DNA from 4 places in the Serpentinimonas maccroryi genome. Region 2 is predicted to be linked to each of the others. Evidence: predicted binding sites of a transcription regulator. Region 2 holds the regulator's gene; each other region holds the start of a gene.
What was found. Region 2 encodes sigma-54, which starts transcription at its own class of promoters, with help from an activator protein. Its sites were predicted from a motif close to TGGCANGNAANCTGCTTT; they were not measured.

Region 1 (7,410 bases), 1.3 Mb from region 2:
CTCTCCACGCCGATGATGCCCACGTCCTTGATGCCGGCCTCGGCGCAGTTGCGCGGGCAACCGCTGACGGCAAATTTGACCTTGTGCGGCGCGTACATGCCAAAAAAGGCACGCTCCAGATCCTTGCCCATCTGGGTGCTGTCTTGCGTGCCCATGCGGCACCACTCGGAACCGACGCAGGTTTTGACCGTGCGCAGCGCCTTGGCGTAGGCGTGGCCGCTGGGCATGCCGATCTCTTTCCAGACCTGCACCAGATCTTCTTTTTTGACACCCAACAGGTCGATGCGCTGGCCGCCCGTGACCTTGACGGTGGGGATCTGGTACTTGTCCACCACGTCGGCGATGCGGCGCAGTTCGGCGGCGCTGGTCTCACCGCCCCACATGCGCGGCACCACGCTGTAGGTGCCGTCTTTCTGGATATTGGCGTGGCTGCGCTCGTTGATGAAACGGCTTTGCGGGTCGTCGCGGGCTTCTTTGGGCCAGGTGCTGATGAGGTAGTAGTTGAGGGCCGGCCGGCACGTGGCGCAACCGTTCGGGGTGCGCCAATCGAGGGCCTGATAGACGTCGGCGATGCGCAGCAGCTTGCGCTCGCGGATGGCGTCGCGCACCTCCTGGTGGCTGTGCTCGGTGCAGCCGCACAGGGCTTTTTTCTGCGGCGCGGCCGAGTAGTCGCCGCCGGCGCTGAACATCAGGATCTGCTCCACCAAGCCGGTGCAGCTACCGCAACTGGCGCTGGCCTTGGTGTGTTTGCGCACATCCTCGAGGGTGAACAAGCCCCGGCTCTTGATGGCTTTGCAGATGGCCCCTTTGGTGACGCCGTTGCAGCCGCAGACCTCGTCGCTGTCGGCCATTTGGGCGGCCTTCTGGTGCCCCTGGTGGCCGGCATCGCCTAGGTTGCTCTCGCCAAACACCAGCCGGTCGCGGATGTCGGCAATCGAGCGGCCCTCGCGCAGCAGCTTGAAATACCAGCTGCCATCGGCCGTGTCGCCATAAAGGCAGGCGCCGATCAGTTTGTCGTCTTGCAGCACCAGCTTTTTGTACACGCCGCCATTGGGGGCGGTCGGGTCGCTGAGCAAGATTTCCTCGGTACCGGGGCCGCCCATGAAGTTGCCGGCGCTGAACAGATCGATCCCCGTGACCTTTAGCTTGGTCGAGGTCGTGCTGCCGCTGTAGCGGGCGATGCCGTGCTCAGCCAAGTGGTTGGCCAGCACCTTGCCCTGCTCGAACAGCGGGGCCACTAGGCCGTAGGCGACGCCCCGGTGTGCGGCGCACTCGCCCACGGCGTAGATGCGCGGGTCGGTCACGGTTTGCAGCGTGTCCGAGACCACAATGCCGCGCTGCACGTGCAGCCGCATGTTTTCAGCCAAAGCGGTGTTGGGGCGTATGCCCACCGCCATGACCACCAGCTGGGCCGGGATTTCCGGCTCGGGGGCGCTGCCCGCCTTGAAGCGCACGGCTGCCACGCGCCCATCGGCACCGGGCAGCAGCGCCTCGGTCTGGGCGCCGAGCAGAAACTTCAGGCCGCGCGCCTGCAGCGAGCGCTGCAGCAATGCGGCGGCGCGCTGGTCGAGCTGGCGCTCCATCAACCACGGGGCCGCATGCACCACGGTCACCTCCATGCCGCGCTTCATCAGCCCGTTGGCGGCTTCTAGGCCCAGCAGGCCGCCGCCGATCACTACCGCCTGCCGGTGCTGCGCTGCGGCAGCGATCATGGCCTCGGTGTCGGCGATGTCGCGGTAGCCTTGCACGCCGGGCAGTTGCGCTCCGGGGATGGGCAGGATGAAGGCGTTGGAGCCGGTGGCCAGGATCAAGCGGTCGTAGGCGACGGTGTGCGTGGCCCCGCCGGGCCCGCTGGCGTGCACCAGGCGCCGGGTGCGGTCCACCGCGCTGACGCTCCAGCCGGCGTGCAGAGTGATGCCGTGCTGGCGGTACCAGCCCCAGTCGTTGAGCACGATCTGCTCGGGCTCCTGCTCGCCGGCCAGCACCGGCGAGAGCAGGATGCGGTTGTAGTTGGGGTGCGGCTCGGCGCCAAAGACGGTGATGTCGTACAGCTCGGGGCTGAGCTTGAGCAGCTCTTCGAGCGTGCGCACGCCGGCCATGCCGTTGCCCACCAGCACCAGCTTGGGGCGCGGGGCTGGGGTTGGGGTGGCTGGCGCGGCGCCGTGGGGGGAGGTGGATTCCATCATGCGGCCTCTTTGTGCACGTGCGTCTGGCGGGTGTACAAAAAATCGAGCACTTCTTTGCGGCATTGCAGGTACGTGGGGTGGTCCGCCAGTGCCACGCGCTGGCGCGGGCGCGCCAGGGGCACCGTCAGCACCTCACCGATGGTGGCCGAGGGGCCGTTGGTGAGCATCACGATGCGGTCCGAGAGCAGCACCGCTTCATCCACGTCGTGCGTCACCATCACCACGGTGCTGTGGGTGCGAACCACGATCTCAAGCAGTTCGTCTTGCAGCTTGGCGCGTGTCAGGGCGTCGAGCGCGCCGAAGGGCTCATCGAGCAGCAGCACCTTGGGCTCCATGGCCAGCGCGCGCGCGATGCCGACGCGCTGCTTCATGCCGCCGCTGATTTCCCCCGGGCGCCGTTGCGCGGCGTGGCTCAGGCCCACCAGCTCCAGCGCCGCGTGGGTGCGCGCCGCCAGTTCGGCTTTGCTCTCCGACTTGGCCCCGGCGCTGCGCGATCCGGCCCCAAAGACGCGCTTGACGCCCAGGTGCACGTTCTCAAAACAGGTGAGCCAAGGCAGCAGGGAGTGGTTTTGAAACACCACGGCGCGCTCAGGCCCCGGGCCGGCGATCTCGCGCCCGGCGCACAGCAGCAGCCCCGAGGTCGGCGTGGTCAGGCCGGCGATCAGGTTGAGCAGGGTCGATTTGCCGCAACCCGAGTGCCCGATCAGGGTCACGAACTCGCCCTTGGCGATGCGCAGGTCGATCTGGCGCAGGGCCTCGAACTCGCCGCGCTGGGTTTTGAAGCGCTGTGCCACGCCCTCGATCAAGATGTAGGAGCTGTCGTTCATGATTTGACTTCCTCGAAAGTAAAGGCGCGGGCGATGCTCACCAAGGCCCACTCCAGCAACAGGCCGACCAGGCCGATGACGAAAATCGCCACGATGATGTTCGTGATGTTGAGGTTGTTCCACTCGTCCCAGATCCAAAAGCCGATGCCCACGCCGCCGGTCAGCATTTCGGCCGCCACGATCACCAGCCAAGCGGTGCCCACGGCCAGGCGCACGCCGGTGAGCACGTAGGGCAGCACGGCGGGCAGCAAGATCTGGGTCAGGATGGTCCACTCGCTCAGGTTGAGCACGCGCGCCACGTTCAGGTAGTCTTGCGGTACGCGCTGCACGCCGACGGCGGTGTTGATGATCATGGGCCAGATCGAGCAGATAAAGATGGTCCAGATCGCCGCCGCTTCGGTGCCTTGGAACACCAGCAGCCCAATCGGCAGCCAGGCCAGCGGCGACACCGGCTTGAACAGGCTGATGAGCGGCGCGCACATGCGCCCGGCAAAGACCGAGCGCCCGATCAGAAAACCCAGCGGAATGCCCACCAAGGCCGCCAGACCGAAGCCCAACCCGACGCGCTCGAGCGAGCTGAGCACCTGCCAGCCGATGCCGACATCGCTGGGGCCGTTGACGAAGAAGGGGTCGGAGAACAGCTCCAGCGCCGCGCTCCAGGTCGCGCCCGGGGTTGGGAACTGGCCTTCGCCGCCGCTGGCGGCCAAATGCCACAGGCCGATGAGCAGCAGCAAACCCAACAGCGGCGGCACGACCTGGGGCGGCCATGCGCTGACGTCCCAGCGCGGCCCTTGGGGGCTGGGCGCCAGTTTGACGGCTTGGGTGGCCGGGGCGGTTGGGGTGTGGGCATGTGCAGCCGGGGCGCTGGCCGCGTGGCTGCTCTCCAGCGGTCGGGGGGTATGAAAGACGGCGCTGACCATGGTGGCGGCTCCTTAGGCTTTGACGCTGAAGCTGTCGGCGTAGCGCGCCGGGTCGCGGCCGTTCCAGACCACGCCATCCATCAGGGTGCTGCTGCGCAGCGGCTCGCGCGGCACGCTGATGTTGAGTTGCGTCGCGGCCTGACGGTAGAGCTCGATCTGGTTGATCTGCTGCGCCACTTGCAGGTAGTTGGGGTGCTCGCGCAGCAGGCCCCAGCGTTTGAACTGGGTCAGGAACCACATGCCATCGGACAGGAACGGGAAGTTGACCGCGCCGCCGTCAAAGAACTTCATGTGTTTGGGGTCGTCCCAGGTGCGCCCGAGGCCGTTTTGGTAGCGCCCCAGAATGCGATCCCGGATCACATTGACGCTGGTGTTGACAAAGGGGCGGGCGGCGATGGTCTCGGCCATGCGCAGCTTGTTTTGCAGGCTGGCGTCGATCCAGCGGCTGGCTTCGAGCACCGCCATCATCACGGCGCGCGCGGTGTGGGGGTGGCGGCGCACGAAGTCGGCGCGCGCGCCCAGCACCTTCTCGGGGTGGTCGGGCCACACATCTTGGGTGTTGGCGGCGGTGATGCCGATGCGGTCCACGATGGCGCGGTGGTTCCACGGTTCGCCGACGCAGAACCCGTCCATGTTGCCCACGCGCATATTGGCCACCATCTGCGGCGGCGGCACCGTGATGACCTTGGTGTCACGCAGCGCGTTGACGCCGGCGCTGGCCAGCCAGTAGTACAGCCACATGGCGTGGGTGCCGGTGGGGAAGGTCTGGGCGAAGGTGTAGTCGCGGCGCTCGCGTGCCATCAGTTGCGTCAGCGTGGCCAAGTCCACCGCGCCGCGCTCGGCCAGTTGGCGGCTTAGGGTGATGCCTTGGCCGTTGCGGTTGAGCGTCATCAGCACCGACATATCGGTGCGCGGCCCGCCCAGCCCCAGTTGCAGCCCGTAGATCAGGCCATAGAGCGAATGCGCCATATGCAGTTCGCCGTTGAGCAGCTTGTCGCGCAGACCGGCCCAACTGGCTTCCTTGGACAGGACGATGCGCACCCCATGTTTGCGGTCCAGCTCCAGCACCGAGGCCATGATCACCGAGGCGCTGTCGGTGAGCGGGATGAAGCCGATGCGCACCTCCTCGAGCTCGGGCCGCGCCGCGCCTTGGGCGTGGGCGATCGAGCGCAGGCCGGGCATCAGGCCGGTGCCGGCAGTGGCCAACAGGGCGGCGCCAGCGAGCGCAGCCCCTTGGCGCAGGGCGCTGCGGCGCCCGCTGTGTGTGGCGACGTCGGCGGCTGGCGCCGGGCCGGCTGCCTGGCCATTTGCCGCAGGGCTGGCAGAGTCTGGCGCCAAGGCGGGCCAGGGCTTAGATGGGATAGGGCTGAACGCGGGCATGACAACTCCTGGAACAATGAACAATCGAAAGGCGCTGCAGAAAATGAAAAACGGCGTCCTCCAGTGCCCACCGTGAAAGCGGGTTGGAGGGACGCCGTTGCCCCTGCGGCTCTGCGAGCCGGGTTCGAGCCGCCATTGGCGCGAACCATGCAGTCAATCAAGCAGATTCCGTGCCAAAGTGCTTTGGGGTTGATTTTGCGGGGTGATTGGGGCTCTGGTGCTGCCTTTGCACCCTTTTGCCGCCCCGGCGCACCAAATTCGGGCCCGGTTGCTTACCTTCTTGGTGCAAGCAGGCGGCTCATCGAGAGCACCGCCTCGGCCACATCCACCATGCGCTTGTTCTGGTTCATGGCCAGCTCGCGCAGGGCTTTGTGTGCGGTCGGCTCATCGAGCTGCTGGTGCGCCATGAGCAGGCCTTTGGCGCGCTCGATCAGTTTGCGCTCGTTGAGGCTGGCGCGCAGCGTTTCCAACTCGGCGGCGGCGGCTTGCAGCCGCTGGCCCTGTTCTTGCACCAGGTCGAGCACCGATTTTTCCAAACCGCCCGCCAGCCCTTGGGGTGTGGGCTGGAGGGTGGGGCGCGCAGCCTCAAAAAACGCGCTGCTCCGCTGTGTTTCGCTGGCCCCGTTGGCCCCGTTGGCCGCGCTGCCGGCCTGGTGCTGGCGCTGTTCGAGTTGCCCGATTTCGGCTTGCACCTGCGCCATGCAGGCGCTGGCTTGAGCTACCAAAGATTGCGTCAATTGGTCCTCGACCGGGCGCATTTCGTCCATGCACTGGCTGCAGCAGGCAAACCAGACCCTGCTCTGTGCCGGCTCCAGCGCCCCACCGGCCGGTGTTTGCAGCAGCAAACGGCGCATGCGGCTGCGCTCGACCAGAGGCTGGGCGCGCTGGCGCTCCTGCCAGAATGGCAGCAGCGCTGCGCTGGCAAAGGACTCAAACACTTCCAGGCAACGCTGCTGCGCCTCGATCAGATCAATCAGGTGCGCCTGTTCGTGCGCTTGCGCCTGTGCGCTGGCGAGCAGGGCGGCGCCAGCGGCGCGCTCTTGGCCGGCCCACTCTTTGCCTTGCATCAGGTTGAACAGCGCCACCAGTGGACGCAGCAGTTCGGGCGCGCTGGCGCTGTCGGCGGCCTCGAACACGACCGCCAGCAAACTGGCGATCAGGCGCGCGTAATCGGCCGACAGGCCTTGTGTGCCCAGTGCCATGGCGGCCACGCGCGAGCGCAGCAGCGCCAGCGCCTCCAGCCCTTGCAGCGCGTAGGCCACCCGGCTCAACAGCCGCGCACCGTGCGCTGAGGGGGCGGCGATCAAGGCTGCGGACTCGTGCAGCCACTGCGCGACCCAGCGGTCGGTGCACCGGGTTTGCTGGCGCAAGTCCGATTCGGGTGGGGCCTGCCCCATGCTGGCCTGCCCCACCCAGAGGCTGGAGAGTCCGCGTTCGCGTTGCAATTCATGCACCAGCGCGGCGGTGCTGCGGGCCAGCGCAATGCTCTGCGCCAGCCGCTGCAACTCGCTCAGTTCGGTGTGTTTGGCGGCCAGTAGGAAACTGAGGCTGGAGGTCATCGAGGGGGTGGTCAGGCGGCGCCGGGGTTGCGGCACATGTTTCAAGCAATTTCCATGCCCTTATGGGGCGAGGGAGGGTGTCGCGGTAAGGGTGTCGCGCAATACCGTGCCTGCCTTACACTCATCCCATGCTGATTTTGGGAATCGAAAGCTCGTGCGATGAAACCGGGGTGGCTTTGGTGCGCGCCGAGGCCGGTGCGGCTCCGCCGCGGCTGCTGGCCCAAGCCCTGCACAGCCAGGTGCAGATGCACGAGTCGTATGGCGGCGTGGTGCCCGAACTGGCCAGCCGCGACCACATCCGGCGCGTGTTGCCGCTCACCCACAGCGTGTTGCGGCAGGCCGACTGCACGCTGCAGCAGATCGACTGTTTGGCGTTTACGCGCGGCCCGGGCTTGGCTGGGGCCTTGCTGGTGGGGGCCGGGGTGGCGTGCGGCATGGCGGCGGCGCTGGGCAAGCCCACGCTCGGGGTGCACCACCTCGAGGGGCATCTGCTGTCGCCGTTTTTGAGCGCCGATGCGCCCGAGTTCCCGTTTGTGGC
Region 2 (7,410 bases):
CGCTGCTGCGCCTGCTGGCGCGCTACCCCGAGATGCTGAGCAACGCCGCCGCCGATTTTGCCCCGCACGACCTGAGCTTTTATCTGCGCGAACTGGCCGCCATGTACCACAGCTACTACGACGCCGAGCGGATTTTGGTCGATGACCCGCTGCTCAAACACGCCCGGCTGGCGCTGGTGGCGGCGACCGCGCAAGTGTTGCACAATGGCTTGGCGCTGCTCGGTGTGAGCGCGCCCACGAAGATGTGAAACCCGCCTCCACCCACCCCTCTCGCACCGCAATACGACCGATGTACACCACGCCCCGTACCCGCCTCCGTGGCGGCACTCTGTTGGGTTTCGCTGCCGGCCTGTTGCTGGGGCTGGCGTTGGCGCTGCTGGTGGCGCTCTACGTCACGCGCTCGGAAACGCCGCTTGAGGACCGCAACACGCAGCGACCGGCCGGGTCTGCGGCACTGGAGGCCGAACAAAACCGCAACTGGAACCCCAACGCCGGGCTCTCGACCCGGCCGGCCGCGCCGGCTGCGCTGCAATCCCCGGATGCGGCTGCGGCCCCTCCCGCGGCACCTGCACCCACTCCCGCTGCCGCTCCCGCTGCCGCCGCACCCGCGCCCGCTGCCGACCCGCTGGCTCAGTTGATCGAGCAACGCACCGCTGCTGCCGCCGCCACTCCCGCAACTGCTGCCGCCGCCGGCATCAGCTACTTCGTCCAAGCAGGCGCCTTTGGCAGCGCCGAAGAGGCGCAGGCCCAACGCGCCCGACTCGCCATGCTGGGCCTTGATGCCAGCGTGAGCGAGCGCCAACAAAATGGCCGCACCATGTTCCGGGTGCGGCTGGGCCCCTTTGCCACCCAAGCCGAAGCCGACGCCATCGGCCAGCGCCTACAAGCGCAAAACGTGGAAACCGCGCTGGTGCGCGTGGCGCGCTAAAGCCTGCCCCCAGGTTTGCAACAGCTGGTAAAACCGCGGAACTTCAAGGGCCCAGTCCAACCCCCAATCAGAGCACGACCGCGCAGCCCTTTTTTTGTGCCCTATCCAAACCGAGGACGCACCATGCACAGACGACTCTTTTCTCAAGCCCTGATGGGCTTGGGCGGCCTTGCCACCGCCGGCAGCGCTTTGCCCCTTGCCGCCCAAACGGTGTCTGCACCCACTGCCGGGGCTTTTCGTGAAGGCACGCACTACCGCCGCTTGCGCCAGCCGGCGCCGGTCGATGCCCCGGCTGGGCGCATCGAGGTGCTGGAGTTTTTCGCCTACACCTGCATCCACTGCTACAACTTCGTGCCGGTCTTCAAGGCTTGGAAGCAGACCGTGCCCGCCGATGTGCTGGTGCGGCATGTGCCGGTGGGCTTTACGCCCGATTTTGAGCCGCTGCAGCGCCTGTATTACACCCTCGAAGCCATGGGCCGCCTCGACAGCCACCACGAGCGCGTGTTCCAAGCCGTCCACGGCCCGCAGCGCCAGCGCCTGCACAACGCCGAAGCCATCGCCCAATGGGCGGCCAGCGCCGGGCTCGATCGGGCCCAGTTCACCCAAACCTACAACTCCTTCGCCGTGGTCGGGCGGGTGCGCCGCGCCACCCAGTTGCAAGACGCCTACCAGGTCGAGGGCACCCCGGCGCTGGGCATAGCCGGGCGCTTTTACATCCCGGGCCAAGCCCAGCGCACGGTGCAGATTGCCGACGCCCTGATCGCTCGGGTGCGGGCGGGCCAAGGGCGGTCTTAAGTTTGGCGGCGGGCACAACGGGTTGGGCTCAAGGAGTCGGGCTTAATAAGTCGGGCTTTGGCTCTGGCTACCGCCTGTGATCTGAGTACCGCCGCCTTCAGCCACGGCCAGCCTTGGCCCTGCGCGCTGCGGCAGTGCAAATCTGCCGACTAAGCCAAGTAGCGCAGGCGTGGCTACAATGCTGGCTATGGCTTATGCAATTTCCGTGCCGCGCCCCTTTTGCGCTTCCAATCGCCTCATGCCACTGCGCCAAGTGCTGGCGCGCTTGACCTTGAGCGCCGCCTTGGCGCTGGGTCTGGCCCCCGGCTTGCACGCGCAGCCGGCACAGGGCGCACAACCGGCGCAACCCATGCTGATCGAGGCCGATGCCCTCAACCACGATCAAGCCGGGATGGTCAGTGTGTTCACCGGCAACGTGGTCATCACCCAAGGCACGCTGCTGCTGCGCGGGCAACGCGCCGAGTTGCGCCAGGATGCCCAAGGCAACCAGTCCGGGGTGCTGCAAGGCGCCGCAGGCCAACGCGCGTTTTTTCGCCAGCAGCGCCCGGGCCTGAACGAACTGCTCGAAGGCGAGGCGCTGCGCATCGAGTACGACAGCGCCACCGGTGTGCTGCGCCTGATCGACCAGGCGGTGCTGCGCCGACTGCGCGCTGGCGCGCTAAGCGACCAAGCCAGCGGCAGCCTGATCGTCATCAACCGCCAAACCGAGCGTTTCTCGGTCGAGGGCGGCACGGCAGCGCGCACCCCCGAAAACCCCTTGGGGCGCGTGCGCGCCGTGATCACGCCCCGACCGGAGGCACCACCGGGCGCTACGCCCGCCACAGCACCTGGCACCACGCCAGCCACCGCACCTCGCGCTCCCGCCCCGCCGCTGCAACCCAGCCCGCAACTGGAGCCGCGCCGGTGAAGGCGGATGCAGCGCGCAGCAGCCTGGACGTGCGCGGGCTGCAAAAAAGCTACGGCCGCCGCCAAGTCGTCAAAGACGTGTCGCTGCGCGTGGCCAGCGGCGAGGTGGTGGGCCTGCTGGGCCCCAACGGCGCCGGCAAGACGACCTCGTTCTACCTCATCGTGGGGCTGATTCGGCCCGACGCCGGCACCATCTTTCTGGACGGACAGGCGATCCACGGCTTGCCCATCCACCGCCGCGCCCAAATGGGCTTGGGCTACCTGCCCCAAGAGGCCTCGATTTTTCGCAAGCTCACGGTGGCCGAGAACGTGCGTGCGGTGCTGGAATTGCAGCGCGACCCCGACGGCCGGCCGCTGTCGCCGCAGCGCATCGAGCAGCGCCTCGAGGCCTTGCTCGACGAGTTGCACGTGGGCCATTTGCGCGATGCCCCCGCGCCGGCGCTGTCGGGTGGCGAGCGGCGCCGGGTCGAGATCGCCCGCGCCCTGGCCACCGACCCGCGCTTCATCCTACTCGACGAGCCCTTTGCCGGCATCGACCCGATCGCCGTGATCGAGATCCAGCGCATCATCGGCTACTTGAAAGAGCGCGGCATCGGCGTGCTGATCACCGACCACAACGTGCGCGAAACGCTGGGCATCTGCGACCACGCCTGCATCATCAGCGACGGCCGCGTGTTGGCCCAAGGCACCCCGGCCGAGATCGTGGCCAACCCCGAGGTGCGCCGGGTCTATCTGGGCGAGCACTTCCGCCTTTGAGCACGCTGCCGCCATGAAGCAAGGACTGTCGCTGCGCTTGAGCCAGAGCCTGGCGCTCACGCCGCAGCTGCAGCAATCGATCCGCCTGCTGCAGCTGAGCACGCTGGAGCTGGAGCAAGAGCTGGGGCAGATGCTCGACGACAACCCCTTTTTGGAGCGCGATACCTCGGACGACACGCCAAGCGACTCCCTCGATGGCAGCCTCGATGGCAGCCCCGACCGTGGCCTAGCTTCCACCTCCGATGACGGCCTAGGCGGCGCGCCCGAAGCCAGCGCGCTCGCTCCGCCCGAGCCGCCTTGGGCCGCAGCCAGCCCCGAAGCGGATGCGCAATCCGGCATGGATTCGGCTGTGGCCTATGAGGTATCGGCCCACGAGGTATCGGCCAACGAAGTGCCGGCGCTCGACACCGCCTTCGAAGCCGCCTGGGATGGCGAGGCAGCGGCGCTGGGAATGGGCGCGCAAGCCGAGGCCGGCGAACCGGGCGAGCTGGGAGCGCAGGGCGAAGGCCTCGATTGGGGCGAACCGGGCGCGCTGCGCAACGGCGCCGCGCCCGACGCCGACGACGGTTCGGGCCCCGATTGGGCGCGCGCGCCCGAGTCGCTGGCGCAGCACCTGCACCAACAAGCCGGGGCGCTGCGGCTCGAGCCCAGCGTGGCGCTGGCGCTGCACGCGCTGATCGAATCGCTCGACGACAACGGCTACCTGGCCGATGGGCTCGATGAATTGGCTGCGGCGCTGTGCGCCCAGGAGCGCGCCTTTGAGGCGATCAAGGCCAGCGAATCCCTCATTGCAAGCGCACCCGCCACCGGCAACCGCGCTGGGCCGACCGACCCACCAGCGCCAGACCCGCGGCTGGCGCACTGGTTGCACGCGCTGCAGCAGGCCCTCGAGCATCTGCAGCAAATGGAGCCCACCGGTGTGGGTGCGCGCCACTTGGCCGAGTGCTTGCAGCTGCAGATACTGGAGCTGCGCAACAGCCCCGAGAGCCGCACCGCGCTGGCCATCTGCCAGCAGCCGCTCGATCTGCTGGCGCGGCGCGACAGCCGCCGCCTGGCGCAGCTGTGCCGCTGCAGCGAAGCGCTGGTGCGCGCCGCCTTTGGCCTCATCGCCCGCCTCGAACCCAAGCCCGGCCGTCGCTTTGCCGTGCTCGAGCCGCACCAGCTGCGCCCCGACGTGATCGTGACGGTGCAAGGCAGCGGCTTCAAGGTCGCGCTCAACCCCGAGGTGCTGCCGCGGCTGCGCCTGCAAGACGCCTACGCGCTGGCCCTGCGCCAAGGCCGGGGCGGCGAGGCCCACGCCGGCCTGCAGCAGCGGCTGCAAGAGGCGCGCTGGTTCATCAAAAACGTGCAGCAGCGCTTCGACACCATCTTGCGCGTGGCCACGGCCATCGTCGAACGCCAGCACCAGTTTTTCCGCCACGGCGACTTGGCCATGCGGCCGCTGGTGCTGCGCGAAATCGCTGACGAGGTCGGGCTGCACGAATCCACCATCAGCCGCGTGACCAGCGCCAAGTTCATGGCCACGCCGCAAGGCACCTTCGAATTCAAATACTTTTTTGGCTCCGCGCTGGCCACCGAGGCCGGCGCCCACACCTCCAGCACCGCCGTGCGCGCCCTGATTCAGCAGCTCATCGCCGCCGAAAACCCCCAGCAGCCCTTGAGCGACAACCAGATCGCCGACCTGCTCAAGGCCCAGGGCATCGCCTGCGCGCGCCGCACCGTGGCCAAATACCGCGAGGCGCTGCGCATCGCCCCCACCCATCTGCGCCGCGCGCTCTGAACGGCCCCAGCCCACCATGCACAACCTGACCCTGTTCCTGCCCTGCCCCGCCGGGGTGGAAGACTTCCTGCTGGCCGAAGTGCAAGCCATCTGCCCAGCGGCGGCCGCCAGCGCGCAGCGCCAGCGCGGCGGCGTCGAGCTCACCGGCACCTGGGACGATGTGCTGCGGCTCAACCTGCACAGCCGGCTGGCCCAGCGCGTGCTGGTGCGGCTGGCGCTGCAACCTTGCCCGCACGAAGACGCGCTCTACCAAGCCGCCCACCAGGTGCTGTGGGAGCTGTGGTTCACGCCCGCGCAGACCTTCAAGGTCGAGCTCACGGCCCACCAGTGCCCGTTCCAGAGCCTGAACTTTGCCGCCCTGCGCATCAAAGACGCGGTCTGCGACCGCATGCGCGAGCGCTTTGGCCAGCGCCCCAGCGTCGATACCGTGCAACCCCAGGTGCGCCTGCACGCCCACCTGGGGCCGGATCAGGTCTGGCTCTACATCGATACCTCGGGCGAGCCGCTGTTCAAGCGCGGCTGGCGCAGCGACACGGGCGATGCGCCGCTCAAAGAAACGCTGGCCGCCGCGATGATCGCCGCCAGCGGCTGGACTGGCCTGGACGCCCAAGGTCAGCCGCAGCCGCTCTACGACCCCTGCTGCGGCAGCGGCACGGTGGCCATCGAAGCCGCGCAGCGCGCCTTGCAGATCGCGCCGGGCAAACTGCGCCGCTTTGGTTTCGAGCGCCTGCTGCCACACCGGCCCGAACGCTGGCAGGCGCTGCGGCTGCAAGCCGAGGCCGCCGAGCGCCCCCTGCCCGGTGGCCAGCCCTTGGTGTTTGGCTCCGACGTGTCTTTTCGCATGGTCGATTTTGCGCGCCGCAACGCCGAACGCGCTGGCGTGGCGCATGCCATCGAGTGGCGCGGCGGCGACGCCCTCGAGCGCCTGCCGCCATGCCCCACGCCCGGGGTGATGCTGCTCAACCCGCCCTATGGCGAGCGCATCGCTGCCGCCGGGGTGGCCGGCCAGCCGGCACAGGAGCGGGCGCGAGCGCAACCGGGTTCGCCCCCGGGCCCCGCCCAGGGTGCAGGCCGCGAAAGCGCGCGCCACGCCGATGGGCAGGAGAACGCCGATTTTTTCGCGCAACTGGCCAGCCACTGGAAAAAACACTACGCCGGCTGGACCGCCTGGCTGCTGACCCCCGACCCGCAGCTGCCGGGACAGATGCGGCTCAAACCCTCGCGCCGGGTGCCGCTGTGGAACGGCCCGATCGAGTGCCGCCTGTTTCGTTTCGACCTCGTGGCGGGCAGCGCACGCACGCCCCGCGCCGGCGCCGGCACCCGCCCCGAAAGCCAGCCCCCTCAATAGCGCATACATATTTCCGCAATAGGGGATTTTTGGCAGCCCGAGTTGATGCTTGTGCTGAACTTGGTTTACACTTGCGCTGGGCTGGTTAATCCCGGCCCCCCGCTTTTCCTCCCTGAGCGGGTGCCTTTGTGTGTGACAGCAAAAAGGCTTTCAAACCTGGCTCCTTTAGAGCCAGGTTTTTTTTCGTCTGCGCAGGCAAGGCGGGGGGCCGGGCTTCAGTCAAAAATATCGCTGAGCCACGATTTTTTCTTTTTCTGCTTGCTTCCAGCCGCAAAGCCACCCGGCAGGCCACCACCGAGGCCACCCAGCCCGGCCAAGCCGCCGAGTTTGGCGCCCAGTCCCCCCGGCGCAGCGCCGCCGCTGCGCTTGCGAAAGTCGGAGTCTTGGAAATCGGGCTGGCGCAGCGGGGCGTCTTGATGGCGCGCGCGCCCGGGCGACGGACTCAGGCTGCGCTCGATCAGCTTGTCGAGCTCGCCACGGTCGAGCCAGACGCCGCGGCATTGCGGGCAGTAGTCGATCTCCACACCCTGGCGATCGCTCAGCAGCAGTTCCACATCCACACAGTTGGGGCATTTCATGCAAGGCTCCTTGGGGCCAGTTGAAGGGAGCTTGCAGTCTAGGGCCTTTGGGGCGCGCAATAAAGCAGAATATCGGGCAATCTCGCATCGAACCAAGCTGAACATGAGCCTCACCTACAGCTACCGCCACCTGTACTACTTCTGGATCGTGGCCCAAGAGGGCGGCATGTCCAATGCCGCCGCGCGGCTCGGCATGGCGGTGCAGACCGTGAGCGCCCAGGTGCGCGAGCTGGAAAAGGCGCTGGGTTGCCAGCTGCTCAAACCGGCTGGACGCGGCGTGGCCCTGACCGAGGCCGGGGTGCTGGCGGCGCGCCAAGCG
Region 3 (7,410 bases), 460 kb from region 2:
ACGCCGACACCGCCATGTACGAGGTCAAAGGGCGCGGCAAAGGCCACTACCGCTTTTACCGGCCCGAAATGAACGCCAACCTGCTGGCGCGCCTGCAGCTCGATCACGCCCTGCGCCAAGGCTTGCGGGCGCAGCAGTTTGTGCTGCACTACCAGCCGCGCATCGACCTGCACAACGGCCAAATGCGCTCGTGCGAGGCGCTGCTGCGCTGGCAACACCCGGAGCGCGGCCTGGTGTTGCCGGGGGAGTTCATCGGCGTGGCCGAAGAAACCGGCTTCATCGTCGCCTTGGGCGACTGGGTGCTGGAGCAAGCTGTGCGCCAAGCTGCCGCCTGGCAGGACGCGGGCACGCCGTGCCCGGTGGCGGTCAACCTCTCGGCGCTGCAATTTCACCCAGGCGGCTTGGTCATGCGGGTGCAGCAGCTGCTCAGCACCTATGGGCTGCAAGCGCATCTGCTGGAGCTGGAGCTGACCGAGTCGATTTTGATCGAGGACGCCGACGAAGCGCTGGCGCGGATGCAGGAGCTGCGCGCCTTGGGCGTGCGGCTCTCGCTCGACGACTTCGGCACCGGCTACTCCAGCCTGGGTTACCTCAAGCGCTTCCCGCTGCAGCAGATCAAGATCGACCGCAGCTTCATCGCCACCATGCACAGCGACGCGGTGGATGCCGCCATCGTCACCTCGATCATCCAGTTGGCGCGGGCGCTCAAAATGGAGGTGGTGGCCGAAGGGGTGGAGCTGGAAGAACAGCGACAGCACCTGCGTGAGCTCGGTTGCGACCAGTATCAGGGTTTTTTGTGCTCGCGTGCCGTGCCCGCGTCGGAGTTCCATGCCTGCTGGCTCCAGCCGCGATAATCGCGCTCCATGCACATCCACATCTTAGGCATTTGCGGCACTTTCATGGGCGGTCTGGCCGCCTTGGCGCGCGCCGCCGGGCACCGCGTCACCGGCTGCGACGCCGGCGTCTATCCTCCCATGAGCGAGCAGCTGCAGGCGCTCGGCATCGAGCTGATCGAAGGCTTTGGAGCCGAGCAACTGGCGCTGCAGCCCGACCTGTACGTGGTGGGCAACGTGGTGTCACGCGCCCGGGGCCCCGACGGTGCGCCCAAATTCCCGCTCATGGAAGCCATTTTGGATGCGGGCGCGCGCTACAGCAGCGGCCCGCAGTGGCTGAGCGAGCACATCTTGCACGGCCGCCACGTGCTGGCGGTGGCCGGCACGCACGGCAAAACCACCACCAGCGCCATGCTGACTTGGATTTTGGAGCATGCCGGGCTGCAGCCAGGTTTTTTGATCGGTGGCGTGCCGCAAAACTTTGGCGTCTCGGCGCGGCTGGGGGCGGCCTCGGCCCCATTCGTGATCGAGGCCGACGAATACGACACCGCCTTCTTTGACAAGCGCAGCAAGTTCGTGCATTACCGGCCGCGCACCGCCGTGCTCAACAACCTCGAGTTCGACCACGCCGACATCTTCGACGACCTCGCGGCCATCGAGCGCCAGTTTCACCACCTGCTGCGCACCGTTCCGGCCAGCGGCCGCGTGATTTACAACGGCCTCGAAGAAAGCGTGGCGCGCGTGCTCCACCAGGGCTGCTGGAGCGAACAGCGCAGCTTTGGCAGCGCGGTGAGCGATTTTTTTGCCGAAGGCGAAGCCGACGACTTCGTGCTGCGCCAGCGCGGCCACGCCAGCGGCCGCGTGCGCTGGGGGCTGAGCGGGGTGCACAACCAGCTCAACGCCTTGGCTGCTGCCGCCGCCGCCGAGCACTTGGGCGTGCCGGTGGCGCTGGCGGCCGAGGCGCTGGGCCGCTTTGCGGGCGTGAAACGGCGCCTCGAAGTGCGCGGGCGGGTGCACGTGGCCAAGCCCGCGCCGGGGCTGCCCGCAGGCGCCGGGGCTGCTCCCGAGAATGCCCACGAGGCCAGCCCGATCACGGTCTATGACGACTTTGCGCACCACCCCAGTGCCATGCGCAGCACCATCGATGGCCTGCGGCGCCAGCTCGACCGCCGCGGCGGCAGTGGGCAGCGCATCCTGGCGCTGTTCGAGCCGCGCTCCAACACCATGAAGCTGGGCACCATGAAGGCGCAACTGCCTTGGAGCCTAGAACGCGCCGACTTGGCTTTTTGCCACAGCGGCGGCCTAGGCTGGGACGCCGCTGCGGCGCTGGCCCCCATGGGTGAGCGGGCCGTGGTGGCCGCCGACATCGACAGCCTGGTGCAGCAAGCGGTGGCCGCCGCGCAAGCCGGCGACCACCTGCTGTGCATGAGCAACGGCGGCTTTGGCGGCGTGCACCACAAGCTGCTGCAAGCGCTGCGGCAGCGCTTTGATGCGCCCGCTTGCGCCAAGCCCAAAAGCGCTCAGTAACTCACGGTCATCGTGGGCACATCGATGTGCACCACGGGCCGCGCCAGCGTGGCGCTGGCGGCTTGGGCAAAGGCCTGCGCCCAAGCGCGATGGGCCGGGTCGGAAAAATGGGCCTCGCCAGCGGTGCGGGCGATCACCGCCACCTTGTCGGCCAGCAACACCTTGCCCGACAGGCGCAACGGCTCGCACCCCAGATCGACGAACTGCTGGTCCAGCCACTCGCGCGCCAAACCGTTGGGCATGGGCTCCATTTCTTCTAAGTCGAATTTGTATTCTTGGGCCTCACCCCAACTGACGATGACTTGACTGCGCATGAAACCGGGCTCCTGTGGTGCTTGAAAGCGGCGCACCTCCGGCCCCATGCCGGGATGCACCAGGGCCCATTGTGCCCTGCGTGTTGCAGCGCGGCAACTGGCAACAACCCGAAGTCACTCAGAATCAGCACATCAGAACGACTGCGTCAGACCCAGCACCAAGCGGCCTTTGCCCGCGGGGCCGGCGCGGTCGGTGTCGGCACCGGACCAGATCGCCGAGGTGCTCAGGCTTTCGGTGAGGGCGTAGGTGAGGCCGAGCCGGTAGTCGGTGGCGCCCGAGTTGAGGTTTTCGCGGTTGCGAAAACCCACGCCGGCCTCGAGCGTCAGGCGCTCGGTCAGGGGCTGCTCGATCAAAAAGCTCAGGCGTGCATGCTCATCGATTGAGCCGCTGGTGCCCCAACTGAGCTTGGTCGTCAAAATGCCCATGCTCAGGCTGCCATAAACCTCGCTGCCGTTCAAGCTGGCGCCACTGTTGGGGTAGATGTAGGCGATGTAGCCCACATCGAAGCCCATGCCGTTGGCGAATTCGCCGCTGTAGCCGCCGTAGAGGTTGATCTCCAGGTTGGCCTCGCCAAAGCGCCCGGTGGAGTTCCAGTTGCCGATGTAGAAGCCGTTGCCGAAATCGTAATCGACCCCGCCTTGCAAGGCCGGCCGGAAGTCGCGCGCACGCTCCCCTTGGCGGCTGTCTTGATCGATGCCGTTGTATTTGTACAGCGACACCGCGCCAATGTTGAACGAGAGCTGGGCCTGCGCCGCAGCGGGCAGGGCCAAGGCCGCCGCAACAGCCAGAGCAGAGAGGGCAAAAGGGAAAGTGCGCATGGAAAGCTCCTAGTAAAAATTCGGGACTACGCCAGCAGATTGAAGCAAAAAAAGTGCCAACGTGCAATCACGAAAACCAGCAAGGGACCGGACTGTGGCTGGGCTGCCACAAGCCGCGCAAATTTCCTGCTCCCGGTCGGCTGCGCCCCAGCGTGGCCTGCCCCCGCCCTGCGCTCAAAACCGCGCCAGCGTCAGCGCCACCCCCAGCAGCCCCACGCCCGCCAGCACGAACACCGGCCAGCGCGGCATGGCGCCGCCGTTGGCCATGGCGCGGCCAAACATGAAGAACACGAACGGGTGCACCAAAAAGGGCATGGAGAAGATGAGCGCGATCAGCCCCGCCGCCTCGGCGCCAAACATGCCGTCTTGGGTGGCAGCAAAGAGCCCAAAATGCGACATCGAGGCCGCCTTGGCCAAGGCCGAATGTTCCAGCGGCATGGCAAACAGCGCCAGCAGCAGCAAGCCGCCGAACATGGCCGTGAGCTGCCAGCCGAGCGAGAACTGCATCAGGCCCTTGACCTCTTGCGCATCGGCCCCATCGGCGCGGCTCAGGCTGCGCAGCGCCAGCGCCGTGAGCAGCACCCCGCCCACGAGCACCGCCAGCGCCGCCGGCCACAGCAACTGCCCATACTCCATGCTGACGGCCAGAATGGAAAAGACGAAGATGTGGCCAACAAAGGGCACGTTGATCATGATCGGCGCCCGCTGCGCCGCCGTAGGCCCCAAGTCGCCCGCCGTGCAGGCCCCGGTCAGGCCGGCGTGTGAGAGCGCGCCGGCCATTCCGGGTGCGAGGTTGCGCACCTGATTGGTGCGCCCCAACCACATCAGCAGCGCGATGCCGCCAAACATCCACAGCATCTGGCCAAAGAAGCCGTAGGCCAGCACCGCGTTCATGCCCTCGATCTGGAACGCATCGGCGATGCGCGAGCCGCCGATGACGAAGTTGGCCGCCAGCACCACCGGGATGCCGGCAAACAACAGCGCACGCAGCGTCGGGCCAAACTGCCAGCGCCAAGCCAGCGCGCCCATGCCACAAGCCAGCAGCATGGCAAAGAAGATGGTCGGCAGCGCGATCAGGGGGCGCACGCTTTGCGCCAGCAGCCAAGCCGCCAGCAGCAGCGCCACCAGCGCACCGAGTTCGAGCACGCCCTTGCCCAAGTACTCGCGCTTGTTGCGCAGCTGTGCCTTGTGGTCGATCAGGATGAAGGCCAGCAACAGACCGATGTAGGCGATCAGCGGGTAGTAGGCGACCAGCGGCCCGCTGTCGGCACCCATGAGCACACGCCGGGCGGCCTCGATGCCGAGCAGCAAAAACACCGAGCGCAGCACGAACATGAGCTGGGTGCGGTTGGTGCCGAGTAGGGTTTCTTCGGTGCAAGGCTGCATCGAGTCGTCGGGGGGCACCTGCAACTGGCCAAAGATGCGCCGCAACTGCTGCCCGCCGGCAAAAAAGGCCGCCGTCAGCACCACCACCGTGGTGCCGCTGAGCAGCCCCAAGAGCGAGAACTCGGCCAAACCCGGCGCACCGGCCCCAGTGGCCACCAGCACATGGCCGAGCGCGAGCCCAAAGATGACGATGATCAGGATCGGCGAATAGCACGAACCGGCGACCACGGTGCGCGCGATCAGCACCATGGGGATGACCAGAAACAGCGTCAGCCAGAGCTGGTTGAACAGGTCGAATTGCGGCAAGGCGAGGCTCTCCGTGGGTGGCTAGGGGCGGGGCTTTAGCCGCCAAGCATAACAAGCCCGCGCGTGCCGCCCATGACACCGCGCGCTGCGGCCGGTTTGCAGCCAGCAGCCCCCCAAATTCCGACAGAGTTCTAGGACACGATGTAGGCCGCCGCGCCGGTGGCCAGCAGCTTGCCGTCGGCGGCGTGAAAACCCATGCGGGTGGAGGCCACGCGCGAGCCCAGCCGCAGCACCTCGGCGCGCAGCTCGAAGCGCTCGCCGATGCCGGGGCGCAGGTAGTCGATGCGCAGATCGATGGTGCCCAGCTTGGCAAAGCGGTGCAGGCGCGCCAGCACCGGCTCGTCGAGGTGGCGCGCGCCGATGGCGGCCATCACCGCCAGCCCGCCCATGGCGTCGAGCCCAGCGCTGATCACGCCGCCGTGGATGCGGTTGTGGGCAAAGTGCCCGATCAGATCGGGGCGCATGGCGATCTGCGCCGTCACCAGCTCGGGGCTAATGGCGCTGATCTGCAAACCCAGCAAGGCGTTGAACAGGATGCGGCGCTCGAAAATCTCGCGCACGCCGTCGATGAATTCGGGCTCGAAAACGTGCGGCGCTGGCGCTGCGCCGGATGGGTTTTTGCTCATGAAGGTGTGCGGCTCACAGACGCGAAAAATCCGGCTGGCGCTTTTGCATGAAGGCGCCAAAAGCCTCTTTCGCCGCCGGCTCGCGCAGCATGCGGCCAAACACCATCGCCTCTTGCTCGATGGTTTGCAGCACCAGCGCTTGCTGGCCTTGCTTCATCAGGCGCTTGGTTTCGAGCAGCGAGGGCTGCGGCTTGGCGGCGAGCTTGCGCGCCACGCTCTGGGCGTAGCCGTTGACCTCGGTCGGGGGCAGCACCTTGTTGATGAGCCCAGCTTCGAGCGCGGCTTCGGCGTAAAAGGGTTCACCGAGCAGCAGCGCCTCGGCGGCGCGCTGCTGCCCCATAAGCTGCGCCAGCAACAGGCTCGAAGCCCCTTCGGCACACAACCCAAGGTTTACGAAGGGCATCGAGAAGGCTGCGTTGTCGCCGGCATAGACCAGGTCGCAGTGCAGCAGCAAGGTGGTGCCGATGCCCACCGCCGGGCCGCAGACCGCCGCCAGCAAGGGCTTTGGAAAGCTGGCGATGGCGCGCAAAAAACGCAGCACCGGCGAATCGGCGCCCAGCGGCGGGCTGTGCAAGAAGTCATTGAGGTCGTTGCCGGCGCAAAACACGGTGGCGTCGCCCTGCAGCACCAGCACGCGCACCGCGGGGTCGGTGGCGGCCTGCTCCAGCACCTCGGCCAGTTGGCTGTACATGGCGCCGGTGAGCGCGTTTTTGCGTGCCACGCGGTTCAGGGTCAGGGTTTGCACCCCGCTTTCGAGGTGGTTCAGAATGTCGGACATGGAAGCGGTCTCCTTGGGTATGTGCTTGGAATCAATGCCTAAAATCAATGCGTGAATCAATCTTGCCCCAGCCGCACGGGCCGCTGCAACAACTCGTGCAGGGCCTGCTGCATCAGGGGCCACAGCCCCAGCTCGTGCTCGGCCTTGAAGGGCCCAAAATGCCCGATGCGGCGCAGCCCCAGATCGGCAGGCACGATGCGCCGCACCTCGCTCGGGGCGTTTTCGTATAAGCGCACGAGGCTGCGGGTGCCTTGCAGGGTCATCAGCTCGTCGTCGCTGATGGACAGCGCCAGCAGCGGGAAACGCACGCCGGCGTAGCGCTGGCGTGCGGCCTCGCCCTCTGCGCCCACGCTGTAGCGCGGGTGCAGACACCAGCGGCGCCACTGCAGCATGGCGCCGGCTGGAATGTCGCCCACCATGCGCAGGCTGCGGCCAGGGAAGTAGCCGCACAGGCGCGTGGCCAGCGGCACCACGAAAAACCAAAAGTAGGGCACCACGAAGCGCAGCCGCGGCGTGTTTTCGCGCCAGTAACCGCTGCCGGCGGCCACACTCAACAAGCCGCTGACCTTGTTGGCGTTGGCCAGCAGCCCCGGCAGTTGCGCGCCCAAGCTGTGGCCCAGCAGCAGCAGCGGCAGCTTGGGGCGGTCGGTGTGGGCAAAGTCGATCACCGCCTCAAAGTCGCGCACCCAGTCGTGCAGATCGGCCTTGAAGCCGCGCAGCCGCACCCCGGCGGGCAGCGAATCACCGGTGCCGCGGTAGTCGAAGCTCAGGACGCGCCAGCCCTGCGCCGCCAGCCACTGGGCAAAGGGGGTGTAAAAATC
Region 4 (7,410 bases), 590 kb from region 2:
TGCTCGGTGGTGACTATGTGTTGCTCGACCAACACCTGGCCGATGCTTTCCCCGACCTGCACGCGGCGCAGCACGTGGGCCGGCAAAAAAACCCGTTGCACCCGGTCTTGCGCGTCGAGCGGCACAAACAGGAACACGCCCACGGCAGACTCGAGGTGTCCAATCGTCAACCCCGTTTGCACCGAACCATCGCTGAGCTCGAGGCGGTAGGGCAAGCGCGGGCGGTGGCGCAGCAAATCGTCGGCGCTGCTGGGATGGCTTCCAACCTCTGGGCTGGCGTTGCCCTGGGTGTGCGGCAATGGTGCCAGCGGCTGTGTCAGGCTGATGCGCCTAAACATGTCGAAGCGCAGCGGCATGACGGCACGCGAGGGGGGCACCTGGATGTGAGCCAAACCGGCTGGCAAATCCAGTCCTATCAACCGACAGGGGCGCACTTGGCTGTTGCTTCCCTCAACCTGGCAGTCGAGGCCAGAGGTGTCTGGATTTTCGGAACTGCTTTCAGGCGTGCCGTAGCAGGCATAGGGTGGAGTGGGCCAACGCAATGCAAATGAACTTGGCCGCGTCACCAACTGAGGCTCGGGTATGGCGGTGGCGGCAAAGTTCATGGTCTGGATTGAGGGCAAGGGCTCGCGGCTGACATCATAGGGATGGGATTATGCGGCAGCCTCAAGGGTTTCCCGGCTGTCGGTATTGAACCGCTTCAGCCAGGTGCGCGCCGTGGATGCGCTCGCTGGCGGCCAAGTCGGCGATGGTGCGCGCCACGCGCAGCGCGCGGTGGGTGGCGCGCCCGGACCAGCCCAGCCGCGTGGCGGCTTGCTGCAGCAACTGTGCGGCAGCGGGCTCCAGCGCCGCATGGCGTTGCAGCGCTGGGCCGTGCAGGGTGTGGTTGGCGTGGCCCTGGCGCTGCAGCGCCCGCTCGCGCGCTTGGGCGACGCGCTCGCGCACCGCTGCGCTGGTCTCCGCCGCCGCGCTGTCGAGCAACTGCCCGGGCGGCAGCAGCGGCACCTCCACGTGCAGGTCGATGCGGTCCAGCAAGGGGCCGCTGAGCTTGCCCTGGTAGCGCTGCACTTGGTCGGGGGTGCAGCGGCAGGCCCTGTGGCTGGCCCCCAGATAGCCGCAGGGGCAGGGATTCATGGCAGCCACCAACTGGAAGCGGGCCGGAAAATCGGTCTGGCGCGCCGCGCGCGAGATGCGGATCTGCCCGCTCTCGAGTGGCTCGCGCAAGGCCTCGAGGGCGGCGCGGGGGAATTCGGGCAGCTCATCGAGGAACAGCACGCCGTGGTGCGCCAGCGATATCTCGCCCGGCCGCGGCGGGTTGCCGCCGCCCACTAGCGCGGTGGCGCTGGCGCTGTGGTGCGGCGCGCTAAAAGGCCGCTGGCCCCAGTGCTCGGGCCTGAAGCGCCCCGCCAGCGACGCCACCGCCGCCGCCTCCAGCGCCTGCTGGTCGTCCAGCGCCGGCAGGATGCCGGGCAGGCGCTGCGCCAGCATCGACTTGCCCGAGCCCGGCGGGCCGCTCATCAGCAGGCTGTGCGCGCCCGCGGCAGCGATCTCCAGTGCCCGCCGCGCACCGGCCTGGCCCTTCACATCGGCCAAATCGGGCAAATCTTGCCCCTGCACCGCAGCGCTGCCCTGCAGCAGCACCCAGCCGTCGGGGTGCGCCGGCTCGGGCAACACCATGCCGGCTGGAGCAAAGCGCTGCACCACATCGAGCAGGTGGCGCGCCCGGTACACGCGCGCTTGGCGCACCAAGGCGGCCTCTTCGGCGCTGACCGGGGGCAGCACCAAAGCGGTGCATACGGTTTGACCCGCACCGGCCGCGCGCAAGAAAGCCAGCCCCATGCACAGGGCGCCCCGGATCGGACGCAAGGCGCCGCTGAGCGAGAGCTCGCCAGCAAATTCGTGCCCGGCCAGCGCCGCGCCGTCGATCTGGCCGCTGGCGGCCAAAATGCCCAAGGCGATGGGCAAATCAAAGCGCCCCGACTCCTTGGGCAGGTCGGCCGGGGCTAGGTTAACCGTGATGCGCTTGTTGTGCGGCCACTCCAGCCCGGCGTTCAAGATGGCCGAGCGCACCCGCTCGCGCGCCTCTTTGACCTCGGTGTCGGCCAAGCCCACCAGCGTCAGACTGGGCAGGCCGTTGGCCAAATGCACCTCCACGCTCACCGGCAGGGCCTCGAGCCCGACCAGCGTGCGACTTTGAACCACGCACAAATCCACGTTGAGCTCCCTTGTTGTGTAGGACACAGACCGGGCCAATACCCGCTGGCTGCGGCATCCGCCGCTACATTGCACCAAGTTGGTGCATCGGGAAGCGGACTATCTGGCCGCAGTGTAGCGGCTGGCGCTGCGCTGGGCATGCGCTGGGCGTCGGCATGGCTTCGGTCGGGTTGGCACGCTATGTGCTTAAAGCTAGGCGTGTCAATGGCCCAACCCCCAAGGTTGGGCACCCACAACCGCCGCTGGTCTGGCCGCAAGGCCGATCAGCTCACTATCGACAGTTAAAGAAAGGTTGAACATGAAGCTGGTCACCGCGATCATCAAACCCTTCAAGCTCGACGAGGTGCGCGAAGCGCTATCGAGTCTGGGCGTGCAGGGCATCACCGTCACCGAAGTCAAAGGGTTTGGGCGCCAGAAAGGGCACACCGAGCTCTACCGTGGCGCCGAATACGTGGTCGATTTTCTGCCCAAGGTCAAGATCGACGCCGCCGTGGCCGACGACCTGGTCGAGCGCGTGATCGAGGTCATCGAGGGCGCGGCGCGCACCGGCAAGATCGGCGACGGCAAGATTTTCGTCTTTCCGCTGGAGCAGGTGGTGCGCATCCGCACCGGCGAGACCGGCGCGCAAGCCCTCTGACCCATCAACCCTTTTTCAAACTCCGAGCATCAATCATGAAAAAGTTTCTACTCAGTATGTGTGTGGGCCTGGGGTTGCTGCTGGGCGCATCGGCGGCCATGGCCCAAGCCACCGACGCCGCGCCGGCCGTTGCCCCGATGATGGCACCCGAAGCCCCCGCTGCGGTCGCTCCGGTCGTCGATGCTGTCGCCATGGCTGTGGCTGCTGCACCTGCCGCTGAAGCCGCCGCCGCCGAAGCACCCGCCGCCGAACCCACCCCGCACAAGGGCGACGTTGCTTGGATGCTGGTGGCCACTTTGCTGGTGGTGATGATGGTCATCCCCGGCCTGGCGTTGTTCTACGGCGGCCTGGTGCGCAGCAAAAACATGCTCTCGGTGCTGATGCAAGTCACCGTGGTGTTTTCGCTCGTCATCGTGCTGTGGACGCTCTATGGCTACAGCTTGGCTTTTGGTGGCGAGGGGCTGATCATCGCCAACCTCGACAAAGCCTTCTTGATGGGCATCACCATGGATTCGGTCTCCAACACCTTCACCGAAGGCGTGGTGATTCCGGAGCTGATTTTTGTCGCCTTTCAAGCCACCTTTGCCGGCATTACCTGCGCCATTATCGTCGGCGCCTTTGCCGAGCGCATCAAGTTCAGCGCCGTGCTGATCTTCACTACCATCTGGTTCACTTTCAGCTACATCCCGGTGGCGCACATGGTCTGGGGTTCGGGCGGCTTGCTGATCGGCATGGGCAAAATGGACTTCGCCGGTGGCACTGTGGTGCACTTGACTGCCGCCGTCGCAGCCTTGGTGGGTGCTTACATGATTGGCAAACGCGTCGGCTACGGCAAAGAGGCCATGGCTCCGCACAGCCTGCCCCTGACCCTGGTCGGTGCCGCGCTGCTGTGGGTGGGCTGGTTTGGTTTCAACGCCGGCTCGGCCCTGGAAGCCAACAGCAACGCCACGCTGGCCTTCCTCAACACCCTGATCGCCACCGCCGCCGCTGTGCTGGCCTGGTGCTTGGGCGAGGTGCTGCTCAAGGGCAAGGCCTCGATGCTGGGTGCTGCTTCGGGTGCCGTGGCCGGCTTGGTGGCCATCACCCCAGCCTGCGGTTATGTGGGGCCGCAGGGAGCGATCGTGATCGGCTTGGCCGGCGGCTTCCTGTGCCTGTGGGGCGTCAATGGCCTGAAGAAAATGCTCGGCGCTGACGACACACTCGACGTGTTCGGCCTGCACGGTGTGGGCGGCATTGTGGGTGGCTTGCTCACCGGCGTGTTTGTATCCCCGCTGCTGGGCGGTGGTGGCGATGCCGACTTCAGCATCGTAAGCCAAGTGTCTGTGCAAGCGCTGTCGATGCTGGTGGCGGCGGTCTGGGCGGGCGTGGTGGCGTTCATCGCCTTCAAGGTGGCCGACATGCTGGTGGGCCTGCGCGTGACCGAAGACGAAGAACGCGAAGGTCTGGACATCAGCTCGCACGGCGAGAGCGCTTACAACCGCTGATCTGCGCCACCCACTGATTGCATCCCCAAAGATTGAAGACGAAAGACGGGGGTTTAAGCCCGCCGCGCGACAAGCGTGGCGGGCTTTTTTGTGCACCCGGCTTGCCGCGCCCCGGCAGCACCGCCGCAGCCTACAATGCGCTCTGTATGCCTTCCCAGACCCCTATCGACCAGATTTCCGAGCGCGTCAACCGCTTGCTGGTGCGCCACGAGGAACTGCTGCGCGCCAACCAGTTGTTGCAGCAGCAAGTCGAGGCGCTGCGCCAAGAGCGCGATTTGTTGCGCCTGCAAAGCCAAGCCGTGCGGCAACGGCTCGATGCGCTGATCGAGCAACTGCCCACCGAGTCAGACGACAGCCGCCCATGAACCAGCCTGCCCACAAGCAAATTGAAGTCCAGATCATGGCGCAGACCTACCTGCTGGCTTGCCCAGCCGATGGCGAAGCGGCCTTGCGCGAGGCGGTGACCAAGGTCGATCACGCCATGTGCCGCATCCGCGACGCCGGCAAAGTGAAAGCGCGCGACCGCATCGCCGTGCTGGCCGCGCTCAACATCGCCTACGAGCTGCATCAAAAAGAACCCGGCGGCTTTCGCAACACCTCCTTTGGCCAGACCGAATCGGGCGAATGGCCAGAGCCCAGCGAACGCCTGCAGCATCTGATCGAGCGCCTCGACCAAGCGCTGGCCCACGACGGGCAGCTGCTTTAAGCGCAGGGAACGTCTGCCTGCTGGCACACGCTCAAACCCTGCGCGGCACACACAAGCAAAGCCCCCAATGAGACTCAAAAATCTTTGGTTGCTCTGATTTTTGCGTCTAGAATGGAGCCGTCTGTCACCGTGGCCGGGTTCTATATTTCCTTGAACCAATGCTCTCTGAGCCCGGGCTAGGTACATTGTGCAGTGGGTGTGATCGTCTCGCGTCAGATGAACCCGAAGCTGCTCTGCCCTTGCCCACCTGAACCCCCCCGTTCAGGATGCGGGCCCGGCCCGGTGGCAGACACCTTCTATTGCAAGCGCACGCCGCTTCGCGCTCTATACTTCCCCTCTCAGCTTAACCCCCTTGTCTTTCTTGGCTGTGCTCGACCCGCTGCTGGTGCTGCAACTGCTGCTGCTGGGCCTGTGCGGGGGGTTTTTGGCCGGGCTGCTGGGCATAGGTGGCGGCATGGTGCTGGTGCCCTTTCTCACGGTCATCATGACCAAACAAGGCGTCGATGCAGACTTGGCCGTCAAAATGGCGATTGCCACCGGCATGGCCACCATCGTCTTTACCTCGCTCTCGAGCGTGCGGGCGCACCACCTGCGCGGGGCGGTGCGCTGGGACATCTGGCGCCGCTTCGTGCCCGGCATCGTGCTGGGTGCGGCGCTGGCCAGCCTAGGCGTCTTTGCGGCGCTCAACGGCCAGACCCTGGCGCTGGTTTTTGCGCTGTTCGTGGCTTTTTCAGCCACCCAGATGTGGCTGGACCAAAAACCCGCCGCCAGCCGCACCCTGCCCGGCCCAGCGGGCCAGCTGGCGGCTGGCGGCGGCATCGGCTTTGTCTCGGGTTTGGTGGGCGCCGGCGGCGGCTTCATCAGCGTGCCGCTGCTGGTCTGGTGCAACGTGGCCATGCACCAAGCGGTGGCCACCAGCGCCGCGCTGGGGTTCCCGATCGCGCTGGCCAATTCAATCGGTTATGCGCTGGCCGGGCACAACACGCCGGGTCTGCCCGCGGCGTCGCTGGGCTACATTTTTCTGCCGGCGCTGCTGGTGATCGCCTTGGCCAGCGTGCTCGGCGCCCCGCTGGGGGCGCGGGCGGCGCATGCGCTGCCGGTGCGGCCGCTCAAGCGCCTGTTTGCGCTGGTGCTGTATGCGCTGGCGGCCTTTATGCTCTACCAAGGCCTCAGAGGCTGAAATGAAACTGCCCCCACGCTCGCTACGCTCGCTGCCCCCCAAGGAGGCGCTTCATTGACTTCGGGCGGCCGGGCGCCACTGAGAGGCTAAGGCACACCGAATGACAAAAAAATTACCGCTGCAAGTCGATCCAAATACCCACTTTGGGTTTAGGATGCCAAGGCGCTGCGCTGGGCGTTATGCCGCCGTTGCAGCGAAACCCAACCCACAGAAGGAATCAACAAATGGCAACTGCGAAAAAAGCGCCTGCTGCGAAGGCTCCCACCCCCAAAGCACCCGCTGCCAAGGCCCCAGCCAAGGCCCCTGCGGCCAAAGCTCCTGCGGCCAGCACCGCCCCCCCGGCTGCAAAGGCCGCACCCAAGGCAGCCGCCAAGGCCAGTGCGCCGGCGGCCCCGGCTGCTCCTGCCAAGCGCACCCCCAATGCGGCCTTCATGAAACCCATGACCCCCAGCGCGGCTTTGGCGGCCGTGATCGGCAGCAAGCCCATGCCGCGCACCGAAGTGACCAAAAAAGTCTGGGAATACATCAAAAAACACAACCTGCAAGACGCAGCCAACAAGCGCATGATCAACGCCGACGCCAAACTCAAGGCGATCTTCGTCAAGCCGCAGGTGTCGATGTTCGAGATGACCAAGCTGATCAGCACGCAGCTGTCCTAAGCACCGCTTCGTCTGGGGGCCCATAAAGGGCAGCTCAGGCGGACGCGTCGTGGTGTTGCAGCGTCCAACCCAGTTGGCTGTAGTGGCGCCAGCGCAGGCGCGCCGCCTGCTTGAGCGCCTCGTCTGCTGGCACGATCTCGATCAGGCGCTCAAAGCGCTCCACGTCGGGTGGCACCGGCTCTTGCAGATTGATCAGCAAGGGCCAGCTGCTGCTTTGCGCCACCAACTGCTCTGACAGCACCACGGGCGCGCGCTGCCACAACCCGGCCTGCCCCCGACCCGCAGCGCCCTTTGCACCCGCCGACTCTCCGCCCCCGAGGCCGCCCTCGTGGTCTGCCTCGTAGCGCCCATGGGCGATGAACTCGTCGGGGCTGAAGGTCCAGAGCGCGGCGTCGAGCTCGTGCGCCAGCCCGGGCGCGAGCAGCACCCACGTGCGCTGGCCCGCGTGGTTGGCCTTGCGCAGCAGCCGACACAGGTAGGGCACGGGTGCCCCCACATTGAAGTGGAAAACCACCGTTTTCATGCCACCG

Region 1: a site for sigma-54 is predicted at 5,472-5,489, ahead of SMCB_RS04910 (CmpA/NrtA family ABC transporter substrate-binding protein). Genes of this name have one in related genera too.
Region 3: a site for sigma-54 is predicted at 3,535-3,552, ahead of SMCB_RS12055 (TorF family putative porin). Genes of this name have one in related genera too.
Region 4: a site for sigma-54 is predicted at 2,386-2,403, ahead of glnK (P-II family nitrogen regulator). Genes of this name have one in related genera too.

What each region holds. Positions count from the first base shown of each region.
Region 1 covers NZ_AP014569.1:1,048,267-1,055,676, reverse strand. The annotation lists gene nirB (nitrite reductase large subunit NirB) at 1-2,183, opposite strand, end outside; gene SMCB_RS04920 (ABC transporter ATP-binding protein) at 2,183-3,013, opposite strand; gene ntrB (nitrate ABC transporter permease) at 3,010-3,933, opposite strand; gene SMCB_RS04910 (CmpA/NrtA family ABC transporter substrate-binding protein) at 3,946-5,271, opposite strand; gene SMCB_RS04905 (nitrate regulatory protein) at 5,586-6,872, opposite strand; gene tsaD (tRNA (adenosine(37)-N6)-threonylcarbamoyltransferase complex transferase subunit TsaD) at 7,001-7,410, shown strand, end outside.
Region 2 covers NZ_AP014569.1:2,352,540-2,359,949, forward strand. The annotation lists gene argS (arginine--tRNA ligase) at 1-248, shown strand, start outside; gene SMCB_RS10840 (SPOR domain-containing protein) at 290-928, shown strand; gene SMCB_RS10845 (thiol:disulfide interchange protein DsbA/DsbL) at 1,052-1,723, shown strand; gene lptA (lipopolysaccharide transport periplasmic protein LptA) at 1,962-2,630, shown strand; gene lptB (LPS export ABC transporter ATP-binding protein) at 2,627-3,385, shown strand; gene rpoN (RNA polymerase factor sigma-54) at 3,399-5,165, shown strand; gene SMCB_RS10865 (THUMP domain-containing class I SAM-dependent RNA methyltransferase) at 5,182-6,513, shown strand; gene SMCB_RS10870 (TFIIB-type zinc ribbon-containing protein) at 6,729-7,091, opposite strand; gene SMCB_RS10875 (LysR family transcriptional regulator) at 7,195-7,410, shown strand, end outside.
Region 3 covers NZ_AP014569.1:205,641-213,050, reverse strand. The annotation lists gene SMCB_RS00980 (sensor domain-containing protein) at 1-854, shown strand, start outside; gene mpl (UDP-N-acetylmuramate:L-alanyl-gamma-D-glutamyl-meso-diaminopimelate ligase) at 864-2,360, shown strand; gene SMCB_RS00970 (hypothetical protein) at 2,354-2,674, opposite strand; gene SMCB_RS12055 (TorF family putative porin) at 2,807-3,493, opposite strand; gene SMCB_RS00960 (hypothetical protein) at 3,668-5,185, opposite strand; gene SMCB_RS00955 (thioesterase family protein) at 5,317-5,811, opposite strand; gene SMCB_RS00950 (enoyl-CoA hydratase) at 5,825-6,589, opposite strand; gene SMCB_RS00945 (alpha/beta hydrolase family protein) at 6,646-7,410, opposite strand, start outside.
Region 4 covers NZ_AP014569.1:340,059-347,468, reverse strand. The annotation lists gene SMCB_RS01535 (YifB family Mg chelatase-like AAA ATPase) at 667-2,214, opposite strand; gene glnK (P-II family nitrogen regulator) at 2,513-2,851, shown strand; gene SMCB_RS01525 (ammonium transporter) at 2,887-4,335, shown strand; gene SMCB_RS01520 (hypothetical protein) at 4,482-4,700, shown strand; gene SMCB_RS01515 (cell division protein ZapA) at 4,697-5,041, shown strand; gene SMCB_RS01510 (sulfite exporter TauE/SafE family protein) at 5,394-6,221, shown strand; gene SMCB_RS12315 (SWIB/MDM2 domain-containing protein) at 6,446-6,880, shown strand; gene SMCB_RS12080 (DNA polymerase III subunit chi) at 6,915-7,403, opposite strand.